2 regions of the Psychrosphaera aquimarina genome follow, and region 2 is predicted to be linked to the other one. Evidence: predicted binding sites of a transcription regulator. Region 2 holds the regulator's gene; the other holds the start of a gene.
The links. The regulator FNR, encoded in region 2, switches genes on or off when oxygen is low (the NO sensors DNR and NnrR bind a similar motif). The targets are predictions, from matches to a motif close to TTGATCTAGATCAA.
Positions count from the first base shown of each region.

Region 1: RT723_RS04830 (FeoA family protein) is a predicted target of FNR. The motif match lies at 3,669-3,682, and genes of this name have one in related genera.

Region 1 covers NZ_JAWCUA010000003.1:357,165-362,210, reverse strand. Annotated here, with positions in the region: gene RT723_RS04855 (polysaccharide deacetylase family protein) at 1-254, opposite strand, end outside; gene RT723_RS04850 (GNAT family N-acetyltransferase) at 340-828, shown strand; gene RT723_RS04845 (antibiotic biosynthesis monooxygenase family protein) at 884-1,174, shown strand; gene RT723_RS04840 (hypothetical protein) at 1,188-1,424, opposite strand; gene feoB (ferrous iron transporter B) at 1,513-3,330, opposite strand; gene RT723_RS04830 (FeoA family protein) at 3,333-3,572, opposite strand; gene RT723_RS04825 (choice-of-anchor I family protein) at 3,769-5,046, opposite strand, start outside.
Region 2 covers NZ_JAWCUA010000001.1:388,380-393,425, reverse strand. Annotated here, with positions in the region: gene RT723_RS01790 (heavy metal translocating P-type ATPase) at 1-2,154, shown strand, start outside; partial or broken gene ccoS (cbb3-type cytochrome oxidase assembly protein CcoS) at 2,162-2,364, shown strand; gene RT723_RS01775 (sulfite exporter TauE/SafE family protein) at 2,364-3,044, shown strand; gene fnr (fumarate/nitrate reduction transcriptional regulator Fnr) at 3,061-3,780, shown strand; gene uspE (universal stress protein UspE) at 3,874-4,803, shown strand; partial or broken gene RT723_RS01760 (tRNA 2-thiocytidine(32) synthetase TtcA) at 4,940-5,046, shown strand, end outside.

The sequences.
Region 1 (5,046 bases), on a different contig from region 2:
GCAGCACGCCAAACCTCCATATACTCATCAACCGCTGGCGATGCCAAGGTTAAATAAAACGAGGCTTTCAAATTGTGTTTGTCTAGTTCTGGAATGGCATTGTGGATTTGGCTATATAAACCATCATCATAAGACAAACTAACAGCGGCTTTGTAATGTTTTGGCCAAGTAAAATTATTATCATCTTTGTTTGCCCAAACTGGCGTACTAAGCAAAAACAGTGACAGCAAATATGGAGTGAGTTTAATTAACATAAGCACTACCCAAACTGATTAATTTTGATTAGTGTTTAACATGTTGAAACATAAAGCAATGGTTTATACTTTTTAGGAGATGTTATTGAAACTTACGACACCCACAGAGTCTGACATAAATACGATAAGTCAGTGGTTTCCAGATGAAATCCACCTAAGAACGTGGTCGGGACCTAAGTTTCGTTACCCCTTTACCCAAGCCTCATTTTATCAAGACTTGAGCATGGAGCGACTCCCTTCATTTTGCTTAAAATACTCTGAAAAAAATGAGTGTGTAGATACCGATATGTTAGTTGGTTTTGGTCAGTATTATTCTAGGGTGGGCAGATGTCATTTAGGTCGCCTGGTGATTAACCCTGAATGTCGTGGACAAAATAAAATAGCGGATTTAATCCATTTGTTAGCGCATGAAGGTTGTGCGCAACTAAAGGCGGATATGCTGTCTTTGTTTGTATTTCACGACAATCATAAAGCCAAAAACGCTTATCAAAAATTAGGCTTTGTAGAAGCCGAGTACCCTGAAGAGATGCCGATGGATGGTTGTGTTTACATGGTTAAACATTACAAAAGTTAATCATTTTTTATACCAATCTCATCAAGTTTTTAGTCATTAAAGATAGGTAATGTGAATGTACGCAGTGATATTTAAAGCACAAATTGCAGAGTTAAATGATGAATATTCCAAAACTGCAGCAAAAATGCGAGAGTTAGCATTTAGTAAATATGGCTGTTTAGACTTTGTTGCGGTATGTGAGGGTGAACAAGAAGTGGCGATTTCTTATTGGCCAGATGAACAATCGATATTAGCTTGGAAACAAGATCCGGAACATCTTCTAGCACAACAACTTGGCCAGAAAAATTGGTACCAATCTTATAGTGTTGAAGTAGTTGAAATTAAACGCCAATATCGTTCTAACTAAGTTAGTTTATTAGCTAATCTTTAATTCCAGTACTTGTACTGGCATTTTTAATGGTACGAACAAACAAATATATGGCTGTGATTCCAGCAAACACAGACGCTAAAGGTGTGTAACCAATTTGCTCTAAGCTAAAATCTTTAGAAACAGCAACATAGCCAATTAAAAACCCAAGCTGTGCTAGCCCAAATAACATGACCATAAAACAAATACCAAGGGTGACCCAGTTAAATATCGTTAATCTTTTTTCCATTGGAACTCTTTATTATCCGTAAATATAACTTAGTTAGCAGAAGTGGCAACCATATGCTGCCACTTGTGATATTTCAACCTTTGTCGTATTAGATTAATGCATTTGCCAAGAAGGCCAAGATATACGCAAGTACGCCGTAGGCGGCGTATAACCCCCAAGATAATTTGCTATTTCCGGTTTCTGCTTTCAATGTCGCAACGGTGGCAACACACTGCAAAGCTACAACATAAAATAATAACAAACCAATACCTGTACCTAATGGCAAGCCATCGTTCATTATATTTTGTGCGAGGCCAGCAATGTTTTCGTCAGCCCCTTCCATTCCATATAAGGTACCAAGCGCGCCAACAAACACCTCTCTGGCTAAGAACGACATTAAAATGGCAATACCATAACGCCAATCCAAACCAAGTGGGGCAAAGATAGGCTCAACAAAATGACCTATGCTCCCTAACCAAGACTCTTCTAAACTTGCATTCAACGGGAAATAACCCAGAACCCAAATGCCCACCGCGACCATAAATATAATTGGCGCAGCACGTTTTATAAATTGTACGCCACTGTTGATCACTCTGTGATAAAGCGGTTTCCAATGTGGTAAACGGTAACTTGGTAATTCAATAATAAATGGCATTTCAGATTTTTCATGGTCGGTGATACTTGAGCGGCTTAATAACGCACTAATAATCAACGCCGTGACGATACCAAACATATACAAACCAAAAAACGTAACCCCTTGCAGGTTAAATATTCCTAACCAATAAACATCAGATGGGATAAATACAGATACTAATAACGCATAAACCGGTAATCGTGCTGAACAAGACATTAACGGAATTGTCATCATAGTGATTAATCGTTTGCGCGGAGATTCAATCGTACGTGCCGCCATAATGGCCGGGATAGCACAGGCGTGACCGGAAAGGTAAGGAATGAAACTTCTTCCAGATAATCCAAAATAACTTAACGGTTTATGACAAATTAATGCCGCTCTGGCTAAATATCCGCTGTCTTCTAGCAAGCCTATAATGAACGTTAACACCATAATTTGCGGTACAAACACTAAAAACGAGCCAACACCACCAAATATGGCGTCATTCAAGAAGTCCGTAACGACTCCTTGTCCTGTGAATTGCGTGATGAAAACAGCCATGCCGGCAATAATGGTTTCCACCCCATCCATTAATGGCGATGCCCAAGTAAAAATACTTTGGAAGAGCACAAACATAATGGCTAAAAATGCAAATGAACCAAACAGGCTATTCAGTAAAAAATTATCAACCTTGTTTTGATTTTTAAGCACTACATCTTTATTTATTGCGTAGGTCTTAGCCAATGCACGGCTGAAATCGACCACTTCTTTGGTGGTTTCTAATGGAATCTTTGGAACCAAAGGATTGAAGTTTTTATACTCGGCATTTAACAAGGCATTTTTAAATTCAGCGATGCCATCAAGTGAACGGGCAGACAAAGCATAAACCGGAGCACCGAGTTCATTGGCTAACCCATCTATATCTATGTCATGGCCAAACCGTTTTACTTCATCGATAAAATTTAAAACATATACAATGGGTTTGTTTGCTTTGCTGGCTAACAGTTGCGCTTGTAATGCAAACACTAAACTGCGCTCTAACCGAGTGGCATCTAATACACACACAACAAGCTCAGTTTCGTCATCGTTTACACGAAGGGTCAGTTGTTCAACCGCTACTTGTTCATCAATGGACATGGTGCTTAAAGAATAAGTGCCAGGGAAGTCTATAACTTCATACTCTCCCATTGCGCCACTTTTAATTTCAACGGTGACACCAGGGTAGTTTGCGACTTTTTGTCGAAGGCCAGTAAGTTGGTTGAACAATAGGCTTTTGCCACAGTTAGGTTTACCGACTAAGAGAATTTTTTTCATAATTAATTATTGTTCGACGTTGAGATGAAAATTTGTTCAGCTAATGCTTGTTCTAATGAATAGACACAATCACCAATTTGAATGACTAGTGGGCCGGAAAAAATGCTTCTACGTAGACATTTAATATATTGGTCAGTTTCAAACCCCATTTCTACCAAACGGGTGCTGACTGAATCATCTAAATGCTCACAAAGATGGGAAATGTTTGCAGTTCCACCCTTGTGTAATTCCCATAAAGTCATATGAACCTCAATTCTAAAGAAGAGAAACCATAATAACCTTATTTATTCGAACTGTTAAATGATAATAGTTATTATTACCGTTTAGTTTACTCACTTTTGATCTATGTCCAATTTTTGCCAATAAAAAAGGCAGTGAATAAACACTGCCTTATTGATGTTATCGATTTGGATAACTAACCCATATTAACAAAAATGATTATTTTTCATTAATTTGCCAAATCGCTACTGTGCCAGAGATTTCGTTGCCTATGACTAATAACGCTTGGTTTGTTGGACTATGTGCGGCATCAATAAACTTCATTCCTTCAGGTGCTAAGTCACCTGTTATGTCAGCATCTTCAACTAAACCTCGGTTAAAGAAGTAATCAACAAAGTTCACATCATATGGATTAGTAATATCAAACACTAACATGCCACTCATTCTCTCTAAGCCAACAAAAGCATAAGTATTATTGCCAATTTTACCTAACGCTAGGGCTTCTGGCTCTGCACCTTTAGCATCTGAACGGGTATCCCCAACATTTTCATCTTCATTATTATTAAACGCCGAACCATGCATTGCTGCCGTTATCTTGGCAATTTGGTCGCCTGAATCAAAAATTAACAAACCATTTTGATCCCAAATAGAAAATGAACGAGCGCCAAAACTATATAAGTCGGCGTACTCACCATCATCGTTTTTACCCATTGATGACGTCACGATTAAACGACCAAGGCCATCATTGCCACCCATTTCACTGATATAAGCATCTAATTCAGGTGTTACGGTCGCTAAATCTTCCAAGTCTTTAGCACGTACTTCATCGGTATAAGCAATGCACACTTCTTCACCGTCATCCCAATCATACGATCCAGAAGGAAAATCGGTTTCACATTCCGCTTTACCCGCATCTTCTGCAGCATCTCGCTCAAAAGCGATATACTCTCTTGCGTCACCTTCATTTGCAGAAACAACAAAGTCTACGCCATTCCATTGATAAGAATCTATGGTGTCAGGTTGGTATAAACCATATAAATGTTGGTATTTTTTGAAGTTAATGCCGCCATCTTTATCAGACACGTCAATTTGATATTCACTCCAGTCCTTAACGCCCAACCCAACTACTTTAACGCTGTTATTACTAAGATTGACAATGGCCATGGCATTATTATCTTGTAACGAAACATACGCTTTACTGTTGTCCTTAGATACAGCGATGTATTCCGGCTCCAAGTCTTGCGTTACAGTATAAGTGCGCACTTGGCCTTTAATCGTTAGTCCATTAGGATTGGCAAATTTAACGCCTTGTTGTTCTAACTCTTGTTGTTTGTCGTTGTAATCTTCAAAAGTGATCTGTGTTGCTGTGTCTGCCGGTACGCCGTTTGTTACGTTAATGACGGAGATAGATCCTTCAGGGTCAATCACATAATCATCGGCAGGCTCACCTTCATTGGCAACCAGCACTTTTTTACCATCATGACTAAAAACAACATT
Region 2 (5,046 bases):
TTAATTGAACAATCCCTCACTACGTTAAATGGCATTATCAAAGTTAACGTGAATACGATTAACCAAAGGGCTGAGATTATTTGGCAACACCCTACTTTGCCTTTGTCTTCTATATTATCTAAATTAACTGCAGTGGGTTATCCATCCTCCCCGTTTAATGTGTCAGACACTGAACACAAACTTAAATTTCAAGAAAAACAATATATCAAACGCCTAGGTGTGGCTGGCCTATTTACTATGCAAGTGATGATGATCGCTTTTGCTATGTACTTTGGTGCGTTTAATAATATGGAGTCACACCAAGTAGGCTATTTTAAATGGCTTAGTTTGATTTTATCTGTACCTGTGGTTTTTTATTCTGCTTTACCTTTTTTGTTTGGTTCTTATTACTCTATCAAAGCTAAAAAGTTAAATATGGATGTCCCCGTCGCATTTGCAATTTACGGTGCTTTTTTTGCCAGCTTTTATCAATTATTAGTTAATGGACTAAATGGTGATCAAGGAGAAGTATTTTTTGAAAGTATTTCCATGTTCACCTTTTTGTTATTGATTGGTAAATACTTAGAGTTCAGGGCTAAAAGTAAAGCCATTTTATCTAACGCCAATTTAAATAAAAATTTACCTGTCACTGTCAATAAGATAGTTAATGGTGAACCTATGGTTGAATTGGTAAAAAATATAAAACTAGGTGATCTTGTACTTATCAAGCCTGGACAAAATATTGCGATTGACGGTGTTATACAAGATGGGGTTACCAGCGTTAACGAATCGGTATTAAATGGTGAGTTTGAACCTATAGCAAAATTAACTGGCGATACTGTTTTGGCTGGCAGTATTAATAATGATGGTGTTATAACTGTCGAAGTGACGGCTATGGGGGATAAAACGACCCTATCTAAAATTGGTGACTTACAAGAAGAGTTTGCTAGGCATAAACCCGTTTATACCCAGTTTGCTGATAAGATTGCCCATTGGTTTGTCTTCAGCCAGCTAATTCTGGCTTTGATCACTTATGTTATTTGGTACTTTGTAGAGCCTGTTGATGCCCTTTGGGTAAGTTTGTCTGTTTTAGTTGCCACTTGTCCGTGTGCGTTAAGTTTAGCGACCCCAACCGCGTATACTTGTGTTATTTCAGCTCTGAATAAACAAGGTATTTTAATTAAAGATCCATTAGCCTTTGATAAATTAAGTCATTTGACTCATGTGTGTTTTGATAAAACGGGCACTTTGACTAAAGGACGGTTTGAGATACAACAAGCTTATTATCATCAAACAAATTTATTATCACTGGGTTTGCCTGTAGTTTTGTTGAAAGCTATCATCATTCGTCTACAAAAACACTCTGAACACCCTATTTCTAATGCATTTGATCAAACTTTATTCGAACAAGCTCCCGTAGAGCTAGAGCATGGAACACAACCTGAAACTCAATTGCAGATAGACAGCTTAACTAACATTTCTGCTGTTGTTGGTTCCGGTATTAAAGGTGAATATTTAGGTCAAACCGTAAAGGTTGGTAGCGCGCAATTTTGTGGTGTTGGTTCTAGTTTGCACCTATCAAATGCTAATGTATTTGTTTGTTATCAAGGTCAAATTCTTGCTGAGTTTTACGTATCTGACCAATTAAAATCAGAATCTATCGAAGTATTAACTCAACTTAATAACGCGGGTTATCAGCTTACTATGTTAACAGGTGACTCGTCTGAGCAAGCTAAATTACTTGGTAAGCAATTAAAATTAGATAGAGTCGAAACGGGATGTTTACCGGATCAAAAAGCACAATACGTTTCTGATATTCAACAAGTTGACCCCACTAATTTAGTCCTTATGGTTGGAGATGGTATAAATGACTCCCCTGTATTTGCAGCTTCAGATGTCAGTGTCGCTATGGGGGATGGTGCGGATGTAACCAAATATGCCGCCGATATCATTATTTTAAAAGGCAACTTGAACTCAATAATCTCGTTAATTAACGCGGCCAAACAAACAAGAACCACGATTAAGTCAAATTTATATTGGTCCTTAATTTATAATCTCGTTATATTACCTGTTGCTATGCTTGGTTACGTTGCACCATATATTGCAGTAATTGGCATGTCAGCGAGCTCCATTTTAGTAGTGACGAACTCATTACGCTTATTAAAGGTCAAGTAAACATCCAATGAATGTTATTTATTACCTAATACCAGTGGCAATTATCTTTGTGATAGTTGGTGTCATCGCTTTTTTTGGGCAACAAAATCAGAACAGTTTGAAGATTTAGAGAAACAAGGTTTGTCTATTTTAATGGACGACGATGAATTGCAATCTAATGACCAAAATAAAACAACGTCAAATTCCGATCAACACAATAACAAACTATAATGTCGTTCCCTTTTGAATATCTAATTCCTGCGTTTCTAATGGGCTTTTTGGGAAGTGGTCATTGTGTTGCTATGTGTGGGTCATTGTCCATGGCATTGGGTTTTTCAGTCCCTAAAGAAAAATCATTTTTCCTCTACTCGATTTTAATCAGTATTGGTCGTATTTTTGGTTACGGCTTTATTGGTTTAATAGTTAACTTTTTTGCCCAATCGGTTGTCAGTATTACTCAAGGTGGCGTGTTATACCTGACCCTTTTATCGTCAATTTTAATGTTTGGAATAGGACTGCATATTGCTAACATTAACAGTTTTGTTTTGAAAACAGAGTTTATTGGTAAGTGGTTTCAACCTTTTATTGATCCGATTAAATCTAAAATATTACCAATAAATACACCACTTAAATGTTTGTTGTATGGTTTGTTTTGGGGATTTTTACCATGTGGACTCGTTTATACTGCATTAAGTTTAGCAATAACATCACCTTCACCATTAACTGGATTCTCAGTCATGTTTATATTCGGTATTGGAACCTTACCTACTTTAGTCGGATTAACGTTAATAAATGCTAAATTAAATAGTATTTTTAACCATAGCTATGTTAGGTTTATACTAGGATTTAGCGTGATTATAATGGCTTTATGGCAGTTTTATTTTGCGTTCAATCGGATAATGTTTCTCTAAGTATTGTAGGTCTTTAATGTTGAATAATAACTCTTCTAGTAACTTTTCACTGAACTGTGCAAATTGCAGTTTAAATCAATTATGTATCCCTTTTTCATTAGACGAAAATGAATTACGTAAACTAGATGATGTGATTGAGCGTAAAAAACCATTTCATAAAAATGATTGTATTGTTGAAGCGGGACAAACATTTAAATCACTTTACGCAATTCGTTCTGGTAGTTTCAAATCTTACCTAGTGGATGATCAAGGTGTCGAGCAAATTACCGGTTTCCATTTACCTGGCGATGTCATTGGGTTTGATGCATTAGCAACACAAAAACATCAAACTTATTGTCAATCCCTAGAAACGTCCATGGTATGTGAAATTCCCTATACCACAATGGATGAACTCACTGTCAAAATGCCTAAATTACGTAATCAATTTACCCGTTTAATGAGCAACGAAATTTCAGCTGACCAAAATATGTTTATGATGTTGAATAAAAAATCTGCTGAGGAACGGATAGCCATATTTCTTACTTCTTTGTCAGATCGTTTCTCTCAACGAGGATTATCAAAACACTCTTTCAGATTAACCATGACTCGTGGTGAAATTGGTAATTATTTGGGATTAACGGTAGAAACAGTTAGTCGTATCTTTAGTAAATTTCAAAAAGCGGGTTTCATTCAAGTTAATGGTAAATTAATTGAAATTGACAATGTCGAGAAATTTAGAAGGCTAGAAAGTAATTAATAAAAAACGAATAAAATCATTCAATTAACCGCTTCAAAATCCAAATAATTTACTACACTTAGCAAGTGCCCATAAAAATGGAAGGTGAATAATATGAGTCACTTTAATAAAATATTAGTAGTAATTGACCCCACAGAAGATAACCACAAAGCACTGTCGCGTGCTTTAGAAATGTCAGAAAAACATCCTTGTGACATTACAGTGTTTTTAACTATTTATGATTTTTCTTATGAAATGACCACTATGTTATCCAGCGATGAACGTACAGTGATGCAAAATGCTGTGTTAGAAGATAAGAAAGAATGGTTAATTGAATTAATAAAACAAACTAAACAAAATAATACTAATATCTCAACGGAAGTCGTTTGGCATAATCGACCATATGAAAGCATTACCCGTGCAGCGATTGAAGGCCAGTTTGATTTAGTTATTAAAAGCACGCACAAACATGATTCGTTAAAATCAGTTATTTTTACCCCAACGGATTGGCACTTATTAAGAAAGTGCCCTTGCCCAGTATTATTAGTTAAAGATCATGCATGGCCTAAAAACAGTAAAGTACTCGCCGCGGTGAGTGCTGGAACGGACGATGCTAGTCATGCGTTGTTAAATTATGAGATCATTAATCATGCATGTTTTATGGCCGGTTTATTACAATCAGACACGCATCTGATTAATGCTTATCCACCTACGCCAATGAATATAGCGGTTGAAATTCCAGAGTTTGATACTGTTAAGTACAATGAAAACATGAAAAATCATCATCAAACATCTTTATCAAAATTGGCTTTAGACTTTAACATCGACGACAATAAGACTCACATAGTTGAAGGATTACCAGAAGACGTTATTCCAGAAATTGCACGTACTTTGGACGCTGAATTAGTAGTGATAGGCACAGTGGGACGAACCGGCATCAGTGCAGCTTTAATAGGTAATACGGCAGAACACGTTATCGATAATTTAAACTGTGATTTATTAGCATTAAAGCCACCTGACTTTATTAGTCCAATTAAAGTGTAGTCAAATCTAGGACCATTATTGTTACTTACGAAACCGCTAACTTAAATTAGCGGTTTCTTTGTTTATGTAAGGACATTATAATGCGCGACTTATATCAATTCGATAACTCTTATTGATGTTTAATTTGAGAGGCAGTATGGCAACATCATTAGAAGCAAAACAAAAATATAACTTTAATAAACTACAAAAACGAATCCGTCGTCAAGTGGGTCAGGCTATTAATGACTTTAACATGATTGAAGA